Regions from separate parts of the Serratia sp. A07 genome, predicted to be linked through region 2. Evidence: predicted binding sites of a transcription regulator. Region 2 holds the regulator's gene; each other region holds the start of a gene.

Region 1 (5,238 bases), on a different contig from region 2:
ACCGCGCGGTACATCCAGCCGGTCTCGCAACCGCCGGCCAGCACGATGCCGAAGCCGAACAGCAAGCCGCCCAGCACCGCATTCGGGCCGGCCCACATGATTTTCGGCGCCACGCCGAGCTGCACATAGCTGAAGATGCCGATGGCGCTCACCGCCATGCCGATGATGATGGCTTTCGCCATGTGGGTGCGGCCGGTGATCCACAGATCGCGGAACGCCGAGGTGAAGCAGATCTGCGCGCGTTCGATCAGCAGACCGAAGCCGATGCCGAACAGCATGGCGATACCGAGCTTCGGCGCATCGAACAGCGTCCACAGCGACCAGGCCACCGCCAGGCCGAAGACCGCCATGCCCAACCGGAAGCGGCGGCGCGCCTGCTCAGGTTTCTGCGTCAGCGGCGCGGCGGCCTTCACCTTTTGCAATTTGACCGGGATGCGGAACATCGGCAGCAGCGTGAATTTGGCACCGAAGTACGAACCCGCGGCGGTCGCCAGCGCGAAGAACCAGGCGTGCAGCGAGAACTGCGGAATGCCGGTGAAGAACGCCGCCAGGTTGCAACCCATCGCCAGGCGCGCGCCGAAGCCGGCGATAATGCCGCCCAGCAGCGCCTGCACGATGCGAATGCGGTGCTGCGGCTGGCGCAGCTTGATGTTGTTGGCCCACAGCGCGGCGGCGATGCAGCCGGCGAACATGCCGATGATCATGCGCCCGTCGATGCGCTCCAGCGGCGTGCCCTGCAGGCCGATAACCTTGAAATAGCCCCACTGCTCGGGGTGCAGGCCGAACCACTGCAGCACATGGCCGCCCCAGCGGGTGAACTCGCCGGTCACCGCCCAGAAGGTGCCGGTCATGCCGAAGTAGTAGGTAGAAAGGATCCCGGCGGCGACCACCGCCGGCAGCGGCGCCCAAAAGCGCACCAGGTATTGAGATTTGAACTGCTGCCAACTCATGGCATCTCCCGTGCATATCATCCGTAAGAAAAAACCTTATGAATGATACGCCATTCGGGGACGTTTGACGGCAACTTTCAGGCATAAAAAAACCAGCCCGCAGGCTGGTTTTTCAGAGCGCTTCACCGCGAACGGTGAATCAGCGATTACGCGTCGCCGAAACGACGACGTGGTGCTGCCGGTGCGCCGTCATCACGGCGTGGCGCCGGTTTGCCGTCACGGTTGTAGTTACCGCCACGACGCTCGCCGCCGTTGCCGCCTTCACGACGTTCGCCGAAGGAACGACGTGGGCCGCCTTCGCGACGTTCGCCGTTGAACGGACGACCGTTACCACGACGCTCGCCACCGTTGCCACCGTCACGACGCTCGCGACGTTCGAACGGCTGTGCATCGCCCAGCAGCTGCATGTTCATCGGCTTGTTCAGAATGCGGGTGCGAGTGAAGTGATTCAGGATCTCGCCCGGCATGCCTTTTGGCAGCTCGATGGTGGAGTGGGAAGCAAACAGCTTGATGTTACCGATGTAACGGCTGCTGATGTCGCCTTCGTTAGCGATAGCGCCAACGATGTGACGGACTTCTACGCCATCGTCACGGCCCACTTCGATGCGGTACAGCTGCATTTCGCCAACGTCACGACGTTCGCGACGCGGACGGTCGCCGTCACGGCTATCGCGGCTGTCGCGACGGTCACCGCGACGATCGTCACGGTCGTTGAACTCGCGGCGCTGACGCGGCTTGAAGACCGGATCCGGTGGCAGGATCAGCGGACGTTCGCCCTGTGCCATTTTCAGCAGCGCTGCGGCCAGGGTTTCCATATCCAGCTCTTCTTCCGGCTGCAGTTTGGTCAGCAGTGCGCGGTACAGATCCAGATCGCTGCTTTCCAGCTGCTGCTGAACTTTTGCGGCGAACTTGGCCAGACGACGCTCACCCAGCAGTTCTGCGTTCGGCAGTTCCACTTCCGGGATGGTCAGCTTCATGGTGCGTTCAATGTTGCGCAGCAGGCGGCGTTCGCGGTTTTCCACGAACAGCAGCGCGCGGCCGGCGCGGCCCGCACGACCGGTACGGCCGATACGGTGAACGTAAGACTCGGAGTCCATCGGGATGTCATAGTTGACAACCAGGCTGATGCGCTCAACGTCCAGGCCACGGGCCGCAACGTCGGTCGCGATCAGGATATCCAGACGACCGTCTTTCAGACGCTCCAGGGTCTGCTCACGCAGCGCCTGGTTCATGTCGCCGTTCAGCGCGGCGCTGCTGTAACCGCTGCGCTCCAGCGCTTCGGCCACTTCCAGGGTCGCGTTCTTGGTGCGCACGAAGATGATCGCCGCATCAAAGTCTTCAGCTTCCAGGAAACGCACCAGCGCTTCGTTTTTACGCATGCCGTAGACCGACCAGTAGCTCTGGCTGATGTCCGGACGGGTGGTCACGCTGGACTGGATGCGCACTTCCTGCGGCTCTTTCATGAAGCGGCGGGTGATGCGACGGATCGCTTCCGGCATGGTGGCGGAGAACAGCGCGGTCTGATGTTCAGCCGGGATCTCAGCCATGATGGTTTCTACGTCTTCGATAAAGCCCATGCGCAGCATTTCGTCGGCTTCATCCAGCACCAGACCGCTCAGGTTAGAGAGGTTCAGGGTGCCGCGCTTCAGGTGGTCCAACAGGCGGCCTGGGGTACCCACAACGATTTGCGGGCCCTGGCGCAGAGCGCGCAGCTGCACGTCGTAACGCTGGCCGCCGTACAGGGCTACCACGTTGACGCCGTTCATGTGTTTGGAGAAATCGGTCATCGCTTCAGCAACCTGAACCGCCAGTTCGCGGGTCGGTGCCAGCACCAGGATCTGAGGTGCTTTCAGGTCTGCCTGCAGGTTGTGCAGCAGCGGCAGCGAGAACGCTGCAGTTTTACCACTACCGGTCTGTGCCATGCCCAGCACGTCGCGGCCGTTCAACAGGTGAGGAATACACTCAGCCTGGATCGGAGATGGTTTTTCATAGCCCAGATCGTTCAGGGCGGAAATGATTGGAGCAGACAGCCCCAGATCAGCAAAAGAGGTTTCAAACTCAGTCGTCATGTACACGTGCCTCATTAATAATGGCAGCCAGTCTACATAACTCGTCGAGAAAATTTTCAGTCATTTTCATTGAAAAGTGTGAACCGGCTCAAATTAGATTATAAAACGAACAAAAAAGCCCTCGCCCGTGAAGGCGATAACTTTGGTTAAAAACCAATGTCCATCAGGCTGATAGGTGTTCGTCAGCTATTGCTGGTCCGATTCCGATAGGTCGTCTTGCTCTTGGCCCAAAAGCGCCAATTCCAACAATGCATAGCGGTGCTCAACGAAGTTGTGAACGTTGTTAGACACCGTCAGTTTGAACAGCGCCGAAGCGGTGTCCTTGTCCCCCAGACTCAGGTAGTGTTTACCCAAATAGAAGTCAGTTTCACTGAGATGCTCAGCGAGCGAAGTGTTATCCGTTGCATCTGCCTTGAGGCGTTCCATCAGCGTTTTTTCGCTGATCTTGCCCAGGTAGAATTCGACAATATTCCATCCCCATTGCCCTCTGTCCGCTTTGTCATAGCGCTGCTGAAGCGCTACCTCGGCCTTCTTGGGATCGATTTCTCGCTCCACCAGATACAGCCATAACGAACGGAAGGGATCGTTTGGGTCGTCTTGATAAAACGCCTGCAGATCATCCTGCGCCAACGGGAAGCGGCCGCCATAATACAGTGCGATGCCCCGGTATAAACGCGCGTAATTGTAAGTTGGATCAAGCTCTAGTACAGAATCAAACGCTTCATAGGCAGCATCAAAATTGCCTGCCTGCGTTAAGTAAATGCCCAGGTAGTTGAAAACTTCCGGCATGTCGGGACGTATCGCCAGCGCCTGCGAGAAATCATTGCGCGCTAATGCACGTAACCCGAGGCTATCATACAGCACACCGCGCTCATATAAAAGCTGTGCGCGTTCGTCGTCCGTCAGTGCCCGGCTGGCAAGAATTTGTTCCATGCGCGCCAGGATCACTTCCTGCTGCAACGTTGGCTGCAACGGGATTGCCAAAACTTCGTCTTTACGCCAATCATGGTTGCTGCATCCTGCCAGCATGAGTGCTGTCGCAACGTAACACCAGCGCAAGAAAGGCTTCATTTCCCACTCCCGAAGACAAACATTGGATGAACGTCCTGTCCTCCGTTTGCTAATACGCGGGCATCCTACCCGCGCGATACGAACAGCTCCCAACCCCATGGCGGGGAGCTGTAAAACTATCTATACAGTTATTCTGCTTCAGGCGCAGGTGAACCCGCTTCCGGCGCCATCGCTTCTTTGATGCTCAGACGCACGCGGCCCTGACGGTCAACTTCCAGTACCTTAACCGGCACTTCCTGACCCATCTGCAGATAGTCGGTCACTTTCTCGACGCGCTTGTCGGCGATCTGAGAAATGTGTACCAGACCTTCTTTACCACCGCCAATGGCGACGAACGCGCCGAAATCAACGATACGGGTCACTTTACCCTGATAGATACGGCCCACTTCGATCTCTGCCGTGATCTCTTCGATACGACGGATAGCGAATTTCGCTTTCTCACCGTCGGTCGCAGCGATTTTAACTGTACCATCATCTTCGATTTCGATGGTAGTGCCAGTCTCTTCGGTCAGTGCGCGGATAACGGAACCGCCCTTACCGATCACGTCTTTGATTTTATCCGGGTTGATGCGGATAGTATGAATACGCGGTGCGAATTCGGAGATATCGCCGCGCGGGGTGCTGATAGCCTGTTCCATCACGCCCAGGATGTGCAGACGCGCGCCCTTGGCCTGGTTCAGAGCCACCTGCATGATTTCGCGGGTGATGCCTTCGATTTTGATATCCATCTGCAGCGCGGTGATACCGTCGCGGCTACCGGCCACTTTGAAGTCCATGTCGCCCAGGTGATCTTCGTCACCCAGAATGTCGGACAGAACCACAAAGTTATCGGCTTCTTTCACCAGGCCCATCGCGATACCCGCAACGGCAGCCTTGATTGGCACACCGGCGTCCATCAGCGCCAGAGACGCGCCGCACACGGAAGCCATGGAAGAAGAACCGTTGGATTCGGTGATTTCAGACACCACGCGAACGGTGTACGGGAAATCTTCCGGTTTAGGCATCATAGCCAATACGCCGCGTTTCGCCAGGCGACCGTGACCGATTTCACGACGCTTAGGTGAACCGACCATGCCGGTTTCGCCCACGGAGTACGGAGGGAAGTTGTAGTGGAACAGGAAGCTGTCGGTCTTTTCGCCCATCAGCTC
Region 2 (5,238 bases):
GGCAACCGACACCCTGAACAGCCTGATCGAATCCTTTGTACTGCGCGAAGGCACCGATTACGGCGAACATGAACGCTCGCTGGAACAGAAGGTGGAGGACGTGCGCCGCCAGCTGAAAAACGGCGAAGTGGTGCTGGTGTGGTCGGAACTGCACGAGAGCGTCAACATCATGCCGCGCGGCCAGTTCCGCGCCGGGCAGGAAGAAATTTAGTGGCGCTCGGTTCTATGACTGACGGAAAAAATCAGGTAACAATGGGGCATTGCAAACCAGCGCGCGCCATTTTTTCCTGAGATAGAGAGCGTCAACAAGAGCCACAATAATCCCCTGACGCCGGCGCATTCAACACGGAGTGACAACCATCATGTCTGCCAAACATCCCGTTATCGCGGTGACCGGTTCCAGCGGCGCCGGCACCACCACCACCAGCGTGGCGTTCCGTAAGATCTTCCAACAGCTCAACATCCGCGCCGCCGAGCTGGAGGGCGACAGCTTCCATCGCTACACCCGGCCGGAAATGGACGCGGCGATCCGCAAGGCGCGCGATCTGGGCAGACACATCAGCTATTTCGGCCCCGAGGCCAACGACTTCGGCCTGCTGCAGCAGAGCTTTATCGACTACGGCAAGAACGGCACCGGGCGCTCGCGCAAGTATCTGCACACCTACGACGAAGCGGTGCCCTACAATCAGGTGCCGGGTACCTTCACCCCGTGGGAACCGCTGCCGGCGCCGACTGACGTGCTGTTCTACGAGGGGCTGCACGGCGGCGTGGTCACCGAGCACCATGACGTGGCCAACCACGTCGATCTGCTGGTCGGCGTGGTGCCGATCGTCAACCTGGAGTGGATTCAGAAACTGATCCGCGATACCGGCGAGCGTGGCCACTCTCGCGAAGCGGTGATGGATTCGGTGGTGCGTTCGATGGAAGATTACATCAACTACATCACGCCGCAGTTCTCGCGCACCCACATCAACTTCCAGCGCGTGCCGACGGTGGACACCTCCAACCCGTTCGCCGCCAAGGCGATTCCCTCACTGGACGAAAGCTTCGTGGTGATCCACTTCCGCGGGCTGGATCAGATAGATTTCCCCTATTTGCTGGCGATGCTGCAGGGCTCGTTTATCTCACACATCAATACGTTAGTGGTGCCGGGCGGCAAGATGGGGCTGGCGATGGAGCTGATCATGGCGCCGCTGGTGCAGCGGTTGCTGGAAGGCAAGAAGATCGAATAAATGCGTTGAGCGCGGCGCCGGGCCGCGCTCCGTCTCGATTACGCCGGTTGGCGGATCTCGAAGCTGTGGGTCACCGTGGCGGCCTTGTTGAGCATCAGCGCCACCGAGCAGTATTTCTCCGCCGACAGGTTCACCGCACGCTCGACGATCTTGTCGGTCAGGTCCTGGCCGGTAACGATGAAGTGCAGGTTGATATGGGTGAACAACCGCGGGGCTTCTTCGCGGCGCTCGGAGGTCAGCTTCACCTCACAGTCGCGCACGTCGTTGCGCCCTTTTTGCAGGATGGACACCACGTCGATCGCGCTGCAGCCGCCCACCGACATCAGCACCATCTCCATTGGGCTGGGCGCTTTATCACCGGCGTTGCCATCCATCAGGACCTGGTGGCCGGAGGCCGATTCCCCCAAAAACGTTAACCCTTCCACCCATTTAACTCTTGCCTGCATTCTGGTCACTCCGGTTGATTTCTTAAAATCAGAGTACGCTTTCGCATAGAAACAGGCAACGTAACCTGATGCTAATCATGCTGAAGCGAGACAACACGAGACACCCGCCTTACTCTGTGCTACAAACAGAGCCGCAATAAATCTTTCCGGGACACTGAATTTCAGGGAAACGCCCAGAGAAAGGCTCCTTTACCGGTATGTTAACAGAATGTAGCTTGCAGCGCTTACGGCAAGTTAATATGCTAGAGCGACAGCGTATTTTTATGACACGCCTCAAAACTTGCCGGTAGCCCTCGCTCATGACTGCGGCTACAGGCGAGTTTTACAGGGAACTCTGACCCCTGTGACACAAGGCAGCGATAACAACAGAGGATAACAGCGAATGGTTCTCGGCAAACCGCAAACAGACCCTACTCTCGAATGGTTCCTGTCTCATTGCCATATCCACAAATATCCATCGAAGAGTACGCTGATTCACCAAGGTGAAAAGGCCGAAACGCTTTACTACATCGTGAAAGGCTCCGTCGCGGTGCTGATCAAGGATGAAGAAGGTAAAGAGATGATCCTGTCCTACCTCAACCAGGGGGATTTCATCGGCGAGCTCGGATTGTTCGAAGAAGGCCAGGAGCGCAGCGCCTGGGTTCGCGCGAAAACCGCCTGTGAAGTGGCCGAAATTTCCTACAAGAAATTCCGCCAGCTGATCCAGGTGAACCCGGACATCCTGATGCGTCTGTCCGCCCAAATGGCGAGCCGCCTGCAGGTCACCTCCGAAAAAGTGGGCAACCTCGCCTTCCTGGACGTTACCGGCCGCATCGCGCAAACCCTGCTGAATCTGGCGAAGCAACCTGACGCCATGACTCACCCGGACGGCATGCAGATCAAGATCACCCGTCAGGAGATCGGCCAGATCGTCGGCTGCTCGCGTGAAACCGTTGGCCGTATTCTGAAAATGCTGGAAGATCAAAACCTGATTTCCGCCCACGGCAAAACCATTGTCGTCTACGGCACCCGTTAATCCCTGAAAAAACGGCGCAGTCTGCGCCGTTTTTTTGTCTGCTCTCTGCCATGTGGCGCCGCCTGATCTACCACCCGGAAATCAACTACGCACTGCGACAAACGCTGGTGTTGTGCCTGCCGGTGCTGTTCGGCCTGCTGATAGGCCAGCTGCAGCTCGGCCTGATGTTCTCCCTCGTGCCCGCCTGCTGCAATATCGCCGGGCTGGATACGCCGCATAAGCGCTTCTTTAAACGACTGATCGTCGGCGGTTCGCTGTTCGCCTTCAGCAGCGTGCTGCTGCAACAGGCCCTGCTGTGGCACGTGCCGCTGCCGGCGCTGATGCTGGGCCTGGCGCTGCTGCTCGGCGTCACCGGCGAAATCAGCCCGCTGCACGCCCGGCTGTTGCCGGCGGCGCTGGTGGCCGCCATCTTCGCCCTCAGCACGGCCGGCACGGTGCCTATCTGGCAGGCGCCGCTGCTGTACGCGATCGGCACCGCCTGGTACGGCTTATTCACCTGGTTCTGGTTCAAGCTGTGGAAAGAGCAGCCGATGCGCGAGACGCTGAGCCAGCTCTACCTGGAACTGGCGGACTATTTCGAAGCCAAATACTCGCTGCTGACCCAGCACACCGATCCGCAGACCGCGCTGCCGCCGCTGCTGGTGCGCCAGCAAAAGGTGATGGACCTGATCAGCCTGTTGTACCAACAGCTTAATTTCCTGCCGCACGCCAACAATCTCGAGCAAAAGCGCCTGCAGCGCGCCTTTCAGGTGGCGATGGACCTGCAGGAGCACATCACCGTCAGCCTGCATCTGCCGGAAGAGGTGCAAAAACTGGTGGAGCAGAGCCAGGCCGAAGCGATCATTCGCCGCAATGCTCAGGTGATCGCCGGCCGGCTGCGCGTGGTGGCGCACGATATTCTCTATCATCAACATTCGAAGCGCTTCTCCATGACCCACGAGCTGGCGGCGCTGGAAAAAATGGCGGCGCAGCATCCCGATAATCCGGTCGGCCAGTTTTGTTATTACCACTTCAGCCGCATCGCCCGCCTGCTGCGCACCCAGCATCCGCTGTACCGCCGCGACCTGATGCCCGGCCAGCACCGCCTGCCGTTTTGGCCGGCGCTAGTCAGCTATCTGTCGTTCAAATCCACCGCCCTGCGCAACGCCGCGCGGCTGGGCGTAACGCTGGCGGTCGGCAGCAGCCTGGGTACGGTATTCAACCTGCCGAAGCCTTACTGGATCCTGCTCACCATCATGCTGGTGAGCCAAAACGGGTATAACGCCACCCGGGTGCGTATTCAGCACCGTGCGCTGGGCACGATTGCCGGGCTATTGCTGGCAGCCGGGCTGCTGCAGCTGCAGTTGCCGGAGGGAGAAACGCTGAGCATCATGCTGGTGATCACACTGCTGGCCTACCTGGTTTCGCGCAAGAACTACGGGCTGTCGGTGATTGGCTTTACGGTCACGGCGGTTTACACCCTGCAGCTGCTGGCGCTGAACGGCTCGCATTTTCTGGTACCGCGCCTGATCGATACGCTGATCGGCTGCGTGCTGGCGTTCGGCGGCACCATTTGGCTGTGGCCGCAGTGGCAAAGCGGGCTGCTGCGCAAGAATGCCCATCAGGCGCTGGAGAACGATCAAGCCGCGCTGCGGCTGATGCTGAAGCAACCGGAACCGGACGCCACCGCGTTGGCCTATACCCGCATGCAGGTCAACCAGGCACACAACGCGCTGTTCACCTCGCTCAATCAGGCGATGCAAGAGCCGGGGTTCGCGTCAAACTATCTGGCGGACATGCGGCTGTGGGTCACTCACAGCCAGTTCATCGTCGAACACCTGAACGCCATGACCATTCTGGCACGCGAGCACTACATGCTGACGCCGAAACTGGCGGAAGAGTATCTGCAGACCTGTGAAATCGCGCTGCAAAGCTGCCAGCAGCGGTTGGAATACGACGGCCCGAGCAGCGGCAACAGCGGCATCATGCAGCCGCCGGATCTGCATCCGGACATGCCCGTTACCGAGATGGAGCGCCATCTGCGGCGCATTTTGTCGCACCTGAGCGTGATGCACACCATTTCGTCGCTGGCCTGGCGCCAGCGCCCGCACCACGGCATCTGGCTCAAGCGCAAACTGCGCGATCAATAAGGGCGCGGCATGCCGCGCCCCGTTATATGCCGCGCGGGCTTCAGGCGTTGATCACATCCTGCACCGCCAGCTCGAACAGCGCCATGCCGGCTTCGATATCCTGCAGCTCCACCACCAGCGACGGCGCGAAGCGGATCACGTTCGGCCCGGCGTTGAGGATCATCAACCCACGCGCGGCGGCGGCGGTGAGGAAGTCGCGCGCCCTGCCGTGATAATGCGGCGTCAGCTCGGCGCCAATCAGTAGCCCCATGCCGCGAATCGCGGTGAAAATACCGTATTTATCGCCGATATGCTGCAAAGCCTGCACATACAGCACATGACGCTGCTCAATGCCGCTCAGCACCTCCGGCGTATTGATCACGTCCAGCGCCGCCTCCGCCACCGCGCAGGCCAGCGGGTTGCCGCCGTAGGTGGTG
Region 3 (5,238 bases), on a different contig from region 2:
GACTCTTCGGACATGACGCCGGAAGATTGGCAGCACATCGCCGACGACATCAAACAGAACTACGATCGCTACGACGGCTTCGTGATCCTGCACGGTACCGACACCATGGCGTTCACCGCATCGGCGCTCTCCTTCATGCTGGAACACCTGGCTAAACCGGTGATCGTCACCGGTTCGCAGATTCCGCTGGCGGAGCTGCGCTCCGATGGCCAGACCAACCTGCTCAACGCGCTGTATCTGGCGGCTAACCATCCGGTGAACGAAGTCAGCCTGTTCTTCAACAATAAGCTGTTCCGCGGCAACCGCACCACCAAAGCGCACGCCGACGGCTTTGACGCCTTCGCCTCCCCGAATCTGCCGCCGCTGCTGGAAGCCGGCATTCACATTCGTCGCCAGCACGGCATCGACAGCCCGGCTTGCAACGGCGCGCTGCGGGTGCACGACATCACGCCGCAGCCGATCGGCGTGGTCACCATCTATCCGGGCATTTCCGGCGCGGTGGTGCGCAACTTCCTGTTGCAACCGGTCAAGGCGCTGATCCTGCGCTCCTACGGCGTCGGTAACGCGCCGCAAAAGGCCGAGCTGATCGACGAGTTGCGTGCGGCCTCCGAACGCGGCATCGTGGTGGTCAACCTGACGCAGTGCATCTCCGGGCGCGTCAATATGGAAGGCTACGCCACCGGTAACGCGCTGGCGCACGCCGGGGTGATCAGCGGTTTCGACATGACGGTGGAAGCCGCCTTGACCAAGCTGCACTACCTGCTGAGCCAGCCGCTGACGCCGGAACAAATCCGCGCCCTGATGCAGCAAGACCTGCGCGGCGAACTGAGCATCAACGGTTAACCTACTGATCTTTGGAGCGGCGATGAAAACGGCCCTGTTGTTGATCGATCTGCAAAACGATTTCTGCCCCGGCGGCGCGCTGGCGGTCACGGCGGGCGATACCGTCATCCCGGTTGCCAATCAGGCGATCGCCGCCTGTTTGGCGCGTGGCGAGCCGGTCGTGGCCAGCCAGGACTGGCACCCCGCCAATCACCGCAGCTTTGCGGTGAATTCCCATGCACCGGTCGGCACCCTTGGCGAGCTGGAGAGCCTGCCGCAGGTGTGGTGGCCGGTGCACTGCGTGCAAGGGAGCCACGGTGCCGATTTTCACCCCCTGCTGCAACGGCAACACATCAATGCCGTCTTTCGCAAAGGGCAGGATACGGATATCGACAGCTACAGCGCCTTCTTCGATAACGGCCACCGTGCGCAGACCGAACTGCACGGCTGGTTGCAATCGCAGGGCGTCCAGCGGCTGGCAATCATGGGCCTGGCGACCGACTACTGCGTCAAGTTCAGCGTGCTGGATGCGCTGGCTGCCGGCTATCCAACGCAGGTGATCGTCGACGGCTGCCGCGGCGTGAATCTGCAGCCGGACGACAGCGAGCGGGCGCTGCAGGACATGGCGCGCGCCGGTGCACAACTGGTTACCCTGTCACAATTCCTCGCCAACTAAATCCTCCGGGGCGCCACCGGCGCCCTCTCTGCGCGGCGGCGAAAATATCGACGCCGCTCACAATACCGCCCTTCTTCTTCCCCAACGGCTTGTGACCGGCAGGCGCTTTTGCTGTTATGGCTGCGACGCTTTTGGCGTCAATCGGTTATACGCATCCGGGGCCCGCTGAGCCCGGCTTTATTGTGACCGCCTCTGGCGGTACGGTCGGCCTTGCCGACCCAAGGAGAAAGACATGAAAATAACCCGAAAACTGCTGCCTTTACTGGCGGCGGTGCAGTTGGCTATGGCCGGCGCAGGCACGGCTCAGGCCGCTTATCTCTCCGTCGGCTACTTCAACGGCGGCGGCGACGTCACCGCCGGCCCCGGTGGCGACATCGACAAGCTGGACGTCACGCAAATCACCCACCTCAACTATTCGTTCGGCCTGATCTACAACGGCGAGAAAGACGAAGCCAATGCGGCGCTGAAAGACCCCGCTCGCCGCCACCAGATCTACCTGTCGCCGAAGGTAACGGCCGATCTGCAACGGCTGCCGGTGCTGCGCAAACAGAACCCCGAGCTGAAAGTGCTGCTGTCGGTCGGCGGCTGGGGCTCACGGGGCTTCTCCGCCGCTGCGGCGACTGCGGAAAACCGGGCGATATTCATCCGCTCCGCGCTGCAGGTGATCGCACAGTATCAGCTGGATGGTATCGATCTGGACTGGGAATATACGGTGAACGGCGCCTGGGGGCTGGTGGAAAGCCAACCGGCAGACCGCGACAACTTCACCCTGCTGCTGAAAGAGCTTCACCAGGCGCTGGGTAAAGGCAAGCTGTTAACCATCGCCGTCGGGGCCAACGTCAAAAGCCCGCAGGAATGGGTCGATGTGAAAAGCATTGCCCCTTACCTCGACTACATCAATCTGATGACCTACGACATGGCTTACGGCACGCAGTATTTCAATGCCAACCTGTACGATTCAAAGCGTTGGCCAACCGTGGCGGCCGCCGACCGTTACAGCGCCGATTTCGTGGTAAAGAATTATCTGGCTGCCGGACTGAAACCGGCACAGATGAACCTGGGCATCGGTTTCTACGGCCGGGTACCGAAGCGGGCGACCGAGGCGGGCATCGACTGGGACCAGCCGGACGCCGCCAAACATCCGGTGACGCAGCCATACTTCAGCACGCGCGAAACCGCCCTGTTCAACGCGCTGGGGCTGGATCTCAGCAAAGACACCTACTTTAAATACCACGATATCGTCAGCAAATTGCTCAACGATCCGCAGCATCGTTTTCGCGAGCACTGGGATGACGACGCCAAGGTACCTTACCTGACGCTGCAATCCGCCGCAGGCAAACCGCTGTTCGCCATCTCCTACGAGAACCCGCGTTCGGTGGCCATCAAGGCCGAGTACATCAAAAGCCAGGGATTGGGAGGGGCGATGTTCTGGGAGTACGGCGCGGACGATAACAACCGGCTGGCGCAGCAGCTGGCGGAATCGCTGGGTATCAAGGGCGAAAAACAGTGAACCGACGGGGCGATGGCGTCATCGCCCCGCTTTAGGGCAACCTTACTGCGGTTTGAGTTTGGCCAGCGGCTCGGCAACGAACTGCTGTTTCAGCTCTTGCTTGCTCTTCATCACGATCTGCCCGTCGGTGCCGATGCTCATGTGCTGCGGATCGACGTTGTTCATCGACTGCCACAGCATCACCGCCTGCAGGCTGTTTTCTTTTTGCTCCGGCGTCAGCGCCACGCCATCCGGCCATTTGCCCAGCTCAACCGCCTGTACCAGGCGCTGGTATATCTCGGGCGTCATCGCCGCAATCAGATCTTTCACGTCCATCAGAGCCCTTCTCGCTTACGGATGAATAATTAGCTGAATCGATTTTGTTGGTTAAATTACCACTTAGCCGGCCGTTTGGTCGCCATTTTCGCCATCGGTGAAACTCAGCGAGGCGGAGTTGACGCAATAGCGGTCGCCGGTCGGCTGCGGGCCATCGGGGAAAACGTGCCCCAGGTGCGCGTCGCAATGACCGCAGCGGATTTCAACACGGTGCATATTATGTGAATTATCATCAAGATAACGGATTGCATCGGCGGAAACCGGCTCATAAAAGCTCGGCCAGCCGCAACCGGAATCGTATTTGGTTTCGGAATAGAACAGCGGCTGGTTACAGCACAGGCAATGGTACACGCCCTCGCGCTTGTTGTGCAGCAATTTGCCGCTGAACGGCGCTTCGGTGCCGCGCTGTTGCGTCACATAACGTTGGATTTCATTCAGTTCCGTGACCGGATGACCGGGGGTTGTCTCTTTAGCCATTTGTGCTTATCTCTGAATGTGGATAATGTCAACGAAAACAATGATTAATAATAACAAAAAATTAACACCGCTGCAGGGGTTTTTGGCCTAAACTGTAGCCCATAAAGGCCACGTCACGATGATATGTGATAGCGATCACACTTCTTGCGTATGCTGACTTTATACTTGGCGGCTTGTCCCCATATAACGGATGAGGCCGAGCGCAAATGGACTGTGCAATAAGCGTGCAAAACCACCCTTCCGGTTTGACTTGCCGCAAGAATTGACACGATTCCGCTTGACGCTGGGTAAGGTTTTTGTAATTTTACAACCAACCTTTTATTCACTAACAAATAGCTGGTGGAATATATGACTATCAAAGTAGGTATCAACGGTTTTGGCCGTATCGGTCGCATTGTTTTCCGTGCTGCTCAAGAGCGTTCTGACATCGAGATCGTTGCAATCAACGACCTGTTGGACGCAGAGTACATGGCTTACATGCTGAAGTATGACTCTACTCACGGCCGTTTCAACGGTACGGTAGAAGTTAAAGACGGCCACCTGGTTGTTAACGGCAAAACCATCCGTGTTACCGCAGAGAAAGACCCGGCTAACCTGAAGTGGAACGAAGTGGGTGTTGACGTGGTTGCTGAAGCGACCGGTATCTTCCTGACCGACGAAACCGCACGTAAACACATCACCGCTGGCGCTAAAAAAGTCGTTCTGACTGGCCCATCCAAAGATGCGACCCCAATGTTCGTGCGTGGCGCCAACTTTGACAAATATGCCGGCCAGGACATCGTGTCCAACGCCTCTTGCACCACCAACTGCCTGGCGCCACTGGCTAAAGTCATCAACGACAACTTCGGTATCGTTGAAGGCCTGATGACCACCGTTCACGCGACCACCGCCACTCAGAAAACCGTTGATGGCCCGTCCCACAAAGACTGGCGCGGCGGCCGCGGCGCATCCCAGAACATCATCCCTTCTTCTACCGGCGCAGCGAAAGCGGTTGGCGTTGTTCTGCCAGAACTGAAAGGCAAACTGACCGGTATGGCGTTCCGCGTACCGACGCCTAACGTATCCGTTGTTGACCTGACCGTGCGTCTGGAAAAAGCGGCTACCTACGAAGAAATCAAGAAAGCCATCAAAGATGCCGCTGAAGGTTCTATGAAAGGCGTTCTGGGCTACGTTGAAGACGACGTGGTTTCCACCGATTTCAACGGCGAAGTGCTGACTTCCGTGTTCGATGCCAAAGCCGGTATCGCACTGAACGACAACTTCGTGAAACTGGTTTCCTGGTACGACAACGAAACCGGTTATTCCAACAAGGTTCTGGACCTGATCGCTCACATCTCCAAGTAATGGCATGATGTTAAGCTGATAATGAGGGCGACATTTTTGTCGCCCTTTTTTATTCCTAACTTAAAACCACGTCCTGTGGACGTGGTTATCGACT
Region 4 (5,238 bases), on a different contig from region 2:
ACCAGCATGGCGAGCCGGGGCCGCAGTGTCCGGAATGCCAGGCGGTGAATAAACCGGGCGCACGTTATTGCCATCGCTGCGGTCAGCCATTTGCCACAGTGAGCGCCACCTGCGGCCAGTGCGCCGCGCCGTTGCCGCCGGGCAGCCGCTTTTGCCCGCAGTGCGGCGGCGGTGTGCCGTGAACCGGGGCGGTTGGACAGCCGCGCTGCTGCTGGGCGCCATGGCGCTATGGACGCTGTTGGCCTGGGGCGTGGCCGGCGTGCTGACCTGGCTCCCGGCGTTGGCGGAAGCGGCCGGCGGCGCATCGCTGCCGGTGAGCGGTGCGCTGAGTCTGGTGCCGCAGACGGTGCTGGATGCCTGGCTGCCGTGGCTGAAACAGCTGGGCAGCGGGCTGGCGAGCTATTTTCCTCTGCTGCTGAACTGGGCCGGCTACGCCGTCTGGCTGCTATGGGGCCTCGGCATGCTGGCGCTGATGCTGCTGGGCGCGCTGGCGCACCGCTATTTGAGCGCCGCTCAGCGATAGCCCTGATAGACCGCCGCCACGCGTTCGAAATAGTCGGTTAGGTAGTTGATACACACCTGCACCTTCAGCGGCAGTTTGTCCTTCTCGGTATAGAGCGCGTAGATCGGTCGCGGATCCGAATGGTAGCTTTTGAACAGGATCTCGATCTCGCCGCGCTTGATCTCTTCGATCACCCACATCAGCGGGGCGTAGGCGATGCCGGCGCCGTTTTTCAGCCAACGGATCATGGTGGAGGAGTCGTTGGTGACGAAGCGCCCCTGCGGTGAAATGCGCGTGGTGATGCCCTCCGGCGACATCAGTTCAAATTCGCTGTCGGGGCGCACGCTGTACTCCAGCCAGGAAAAGTTGACCATGTCGCTCGGCTTCTGCGGTGTGCCGTGCTGGCTGAGGTAGCTTTTGGCCGCGCACACCACCATCGGCATCTGCCCCAGGCGGCGGGAGAACAGGCTGGAGTCCTGCAGCGCGCCGGTGCGGATCACCAGATCCAATCCATCGGTGATCAGATCCGGTGCCGGAATGCCGGTCACCAGGTTGACCGTCAGGCCCGGGTACTCTTTCATCATCTCGGCGGTCATGTTCGCCAGCACGTTTTGCGCCATGGTGGATGAGCTGCCGATGCGCAGCGTGCCGGCAGGCGTATTGTTAAACGCGTATAGCTGCTCATGCACTTCGCTGACTTCCTGCAGCATGCGTCGGCAGCCCTGATAGTAGATTTTGCCGGCCTCGGTCAGGCCGATGCTGCGCGTGCTGCGGTTCAACAGCTTGACCTGCAGCTCATTTTCCAGTTTCGAGACGGTTTGACTGATCGATGAAACGCTCATGTCGAGTTGGCGCGCGGCCGCGGTAAACGACCCGAACTCAACCACTTTGGCGAATACCGACATCCGTTTTAATCTTTCCATTATTCACTCTGGCTTAAAAGTGATTTAGATCACAGATTGTTGATGCCTTGATAGTAAGCAGGCTAATATAACGTGGTCGGGTGAATAGACCTTACCAACGTGCGAGAGCGAGCGGCGACGCAATCCTGCCGCTCCTCCGGCACCCTCGCAATCCCTGTCGTGGATGTCTGCCCCAAAGTTTAACCTTTTTTCGGGTTCGTGACCTGGACAAGCTGTCCGGTCAAGATTTGTGGCGCGCGCACGCTAAAATGTAAAGAGAATGTGAATGGCGAGATGTGTCTTTCCCCGGCGTAGTGAACAATAAGGAAAAAGTGATGAGTTTGCTTCCGGTTATGGTCATCTTCGGACTGTCGTTTCCGCCGGTGTTTTTCGAGCTGCTGGTGTCGCTGGCGCTGTTTTTTCTCTTGCGCCGCCTGCTGCAGCCGACGGGGATTTACGATTTTGTCTGGCATCCGGCGCTGTTTAACACCGCGCTGTATTGCTGCTTGTTTTATCTGATTTCATGTCTTTTTGTTTGAGGTCGCTGTGAAAAATTTTTCGATAAAAATAACCCGAATCGCGATCACTTTGATTCTTGTGCTGCTGGGTATCGTTGCGGTGTTCAAGGCCTGGGTGTTCTACACCGAGTCGCCGTGGACACGTGACGCCAAGTTCACCGCCGACGTGGTGGCGATCGCGCCGGACGTCAGCGGCCTGCTGACCGAAGTGCCGGTGGTGGACAACCAGCTGGTGAAGAAAGGCCAGGTGCTGTTCGTGGTCGATCGGCCGCGCTATGAGCAGGCGCTGGCGGAGGCCGGTGCCGACGTCGCCTACTATCAAACGCTGGCGGCGGAAAAACGGCGCGAAGCCGGCCGCCGCGTGAAGCTGGGCGTGCAGGCGATGTCGCAGGAAGAAATCGACCAGTCGAACAACTCGCTGCAGACCGTGCAACACCAGCTGGCGAAGGCCGTGGCGGCGCGCGAGCTGGCGCAGCTGGATCTGGAGCGTACCACGGTGCGCGCCCCGGCCGATGGCTGGATCACCAACCTCAACGTCCACGCCGGCGAATACATCACCCGCGGCTCGGTGGCGGTGGCGCTGGTGAAGAAAGACTCCTTCTACATCCTGGCGTACCTGGAAGAAACCAAGCTGACCGGCCTGAATAAGGGCGACCGCGCGGAGATCACCCCGCTCGGCAGCAACCGCATCATGCACGGCACCGTTGACAGCGTGGCGGCGGCGGTGAACAACAGCAGCAGCACGGTCAACAGCAAAGGGCTGGCCTCGATCGACAGCAACCTGGAGTGGGTGCGCCTGGCGCAGCGCGTGCCGGTGAAGATCCTGCTGGACGCCAAGGACCAACAGCATCCGTACCCGGCAGGCACTACCGCCACCGTGGTGATCGTCGGCAAGAACGATCGCAATGCCGACAGCGGCTCGCCCTTTGTGCGCCTGATGCACCGGCTGCGTGAGTTCGGCTAATGAACAGCCCAACCTTTATCCGGCTGAGGTTTGCCTTCAAACTCAGCTTCGCGATTGTGTTTGCGCTGTTCGTCGGTTTCCATCTCAACCTGGAAACCCCGCGCTGGTCGGCGATGACCGCCGCCATCGTCGCCGCCGGCCCGGCCTTTGCCGCCGGCGGTGAACCCTTCTCCGGCGCCATCCGCCACCGCGGCTGGCTGCGCATCATCGGCACCTTTATCGGCTGCTTTGTCGGCCTGATCATTATCATCACCACCGCCCGTGCGCCAGTGGTGATGCTGCTGCTGTGCTGCATCTGGGCCGGCTTCTGCACCTGGCTCTCTTCGCTGATCAAGGTCGAGAACTCCTACGCCTGGGGCCTGGCCGGCTATACCGCGCTGATCATCATCGTGACGGTCGCCACCAGCGAGGCCCATCTGCTGGAAGCGCCGCAGTTCGCCATCGAGCGTTGCAGCGAGATCGTGCTGGGCATCGTCAGCGCCGTATTGGCGGATCTGCTGTTCTCGCCGCGTTCGATCAAGCAGGACATCGATCGGGCGGTGGATCAGCTGTTGGTGGATCAATATCGCCTGATGCAGATGTGCATCAGCAACGCCGACAAAGAAGACATTGACCGTGCCTGGAGCAATCTGGTCAAGAGCACCACGGCGCTGGATGGCATGCGCAACAACCTGATGATGGAGTCCTCGCGCTGGCAGAAGGTCAACCGTCGGGTGAAGGCGCTGCATACCCTGTCGCTGACGCTGATCACCCAGGCTTGCGAAACCTATCTGATCCTGCTGAATCACCCGGACGCGCTGCAAGCGAGCCTGCGGGAGCAACTGATGGTGCCGGCGGAAACCCCGCAGGAGATCCACAAGCGCATGAAGCTGTTGCGCCAGGTGCTGACCACGCATCGCTCCGATGAAACGCTGCCGACCCTCACCGGCTGGGTCGGCGCGGCGACGCGCTACCTGCTGCTGTCGAAGGGCGTACGCACCAACGGCAGTATCAGCGCGGTGGAAGAGGGCGTGTTAAGCAATGAAACCGTGGTCAAGCCGACCTCGGCGGAAGGGCATCACGCGATGATCAACGGCCTGCGCACCTTTGTGGCCACGGCGTTCGGCAGCCTGCTGTGGCTGTGGACCGGTTGGACGTCCGGCAGCGGTTTTATGGTGATCATCGCGGTAATCACCTCGCTGGCGATGCGCACCCCGGCGCCGCGCATGGTGGCGATGGATTTCGTGCTGGGCATGCTGGCGGCGATCCCGGTCGGTTCCCTGTTCTTCATGGTGATCCTGCCGGCGACGCAGCAGAGCATTTTGCTGCTGTGTCTCAGCCTCGGCCTGCTGGCGTTTTTCATCGGCATCGAGGTGCAGAAGCGGCGGCTCGGTTCGCTGGGGCTGCTGGCGGGGACGATCAACATTCTGGTGCTGAGCAACCCGATGGAGTTCAACGTCACCCAGTTTCTCGATGGGGCGCTCGGCCAGTTCCTCGGTAGCTGCGTCGGGCTGATGGTGCTGCTGCTGATCCGCGACAATTCGCGCGAGCGCACCGGCCGCACGTTGCTCAACCAGTTCGTCAGCAGCGCGGTGTCGGCGCTGACCACCAAGGCGGCGCGCCGTCGGCAGAACCACCTGCCAGCGCTGTATCAACAGCTCAACCAGCTGCTGATGATGTTCCCGAACGATATCGCCAAGTATCGTCTGGCGCTGAACCTGATCATCGCCCACCAGCGTATGCAGCGGGCGGAAATCCCGGTCAGCGAAGAGCTGTCGGCCTTCCACCGCCAGATCCGCAGCACCGCCGATCGGGTGGTCTCGGCCAAGAACGACGTCAAGCGCGCCTATTACTACGATCGCTTGCTGGGTGAAATGAACGAGTACCAGCAAAAATTGGTGGACAATCAGGCGCCGCTCAGCGTCACCGGGCCGGTGAAACGCCTGGCCGACATGCTGCATCGCTATCGCCACGCCTTGATCGATTGATGCGTTCCCGCCTTTTGCGCCGCGTTATGCGGCGCCTTCCCTGACTATACTGAAAGCAGCGCCTGGTACGGCGGCCGTCTCATAAGAGGCGGCCCGTTTTCAGAGAGACTCCGAGTGCCAGAACGGCTGGAAAGTGGCATCATTGTCATGAATGGATGAAACCTTAGCCGCCGCGAAAACGTTACTTGCCGGTCATCTTAGTTTCATCCAGGTCGACTATATACCTAACTAGCCTGGGGGAGCTGCGGCGCCTTCGGCGGCATAATTTCAGGGAATGTCATGAACAAGCGGATTCTGGTGGCGATTGTCATCGCCGTGATCATCGCCGTCTTCAGCGCGCTGCGCGGCAACGAGCACCGTGCGATCGGCGGCAATCCGGCGGTGG

The links. Region 2 encodes CRP, which controls carbon source genes, mostly activating them, when cyclic AMP is high. Its sites were predicted from a motif close to ATGTGANNNNNNTCACAT; they were not measured.
Region 1: the regulator CRP is predicted to act here: its motif matches at 3,096-3,113, upstream of yrbN (protein YrbN).
Region 3: the regulator CRP is predicted to act here: its motif matches at 3,924-3,941, upstream of msrB (peptide-methionine (R)-S-oxide reductase MsrB).
Region 4: the regulator CRP is predicted to act here: its motif matches at 1,443-1,460, upstream of aaeR (HTH-type transcriptional activator AaeR).

Annotation. Positions count from the first base shown of each region.
Region 1 is NZ_JBZXDO010000010.1:77,977-83,214, reverse strand. It holds gene yedE (selenium metabolism membrane protein YedE/FdhT) at 1-950, opposite strand, end outside; gene AC4PR2_RS12930 (DEAD/DEAH family ATP-dependent RNA helicase) at 1,097-3,019, opposite strand; gene yrbN (protein YrbN) at 3,009-3,083, opposite strand; gene nlpI (lipoprotein NlpI) at 3,206-4,090, opposite strand; gene pnp (polyribonucleotide nucleotidyltransferase) at 4,219-5,238, opposite strand, start outside.
Region 2 is NZ_JBZXDO010000007.1:22,392-27,629, forward strand. It holds gene AC4PR2_RS09705 (YheU family protein) at 1-211, shown strand, start outside; gene AC4PR2_RS09710 (phosphoribulokinase) at 363-1,232, shown strand; gene AC4PR2_RS09715 (OsmC family protein) at 1,271-1,678, opposite strand; gene crp (cAMP-activated global transcriptional regulator CRP) at 2,061-2,693, shown strand; gene AC4PR2_RS09725 (YccS/YhfK family putative transporter) at 2,744-4,822, shown strand; gene argD (bifunctional acetylornithine/succinyldiaminopimelate transaminase) at 4,863-5,238, opposite strand, start outside.
Region 3 is NZ_JBZXDO010000032.1:30-5,267, reverse strand. It holds gene ansA (asparaginase) at 1-843, shown strand, start outside; gene pncA (bifunctional nicotinamidase/pyrazinamidase) at 866-1,498, shown strand; gene chiD (chitinase ChiD) at 1,731-3,008, shown strand; gene AC4PR2_RS22645 (YeaC family protein) at 3,051-3,323, opposite strand; gene msrB (peptide-methionine (R)-S-oxide reductase MsrB) at 3,387-3,800, opposite strand; gene gapA (glyceraldehyde-3-phosphate dehydrogenase) at 4,149-5,144, shown strand.
Region 4 is NZ_JBZXDO010000005.1:34,686-39,923, forward strand. It holds gene AC4PR2_RS07155 (zinc ribbon domain-containing protein) at 1-182, shown strand, start outside; gene AC4PR2_RS07160 (hypothetical protein) at 179-523, shown strand; gene aaeR (HTH-type transcriptional activator AaeR) at 514-1,425, opposite strand; gene aaeX (p-hydroxybenzoic acid efflux pump operon protein AaeX) at 1,740-1,943, shown strand; gene aaeA (p-hydroxybenzoic acid efflux pump subunit AaeA) at 1,951-2,886, shown strand; gene aaeB (p-hydroxybenzoic acid efflux pump subunit AaeB) at 2,886-4,853, shown strand; gene AC4PR2_RS07185 (ribonuclease) at 5,133-5,238, shown strand, end outside.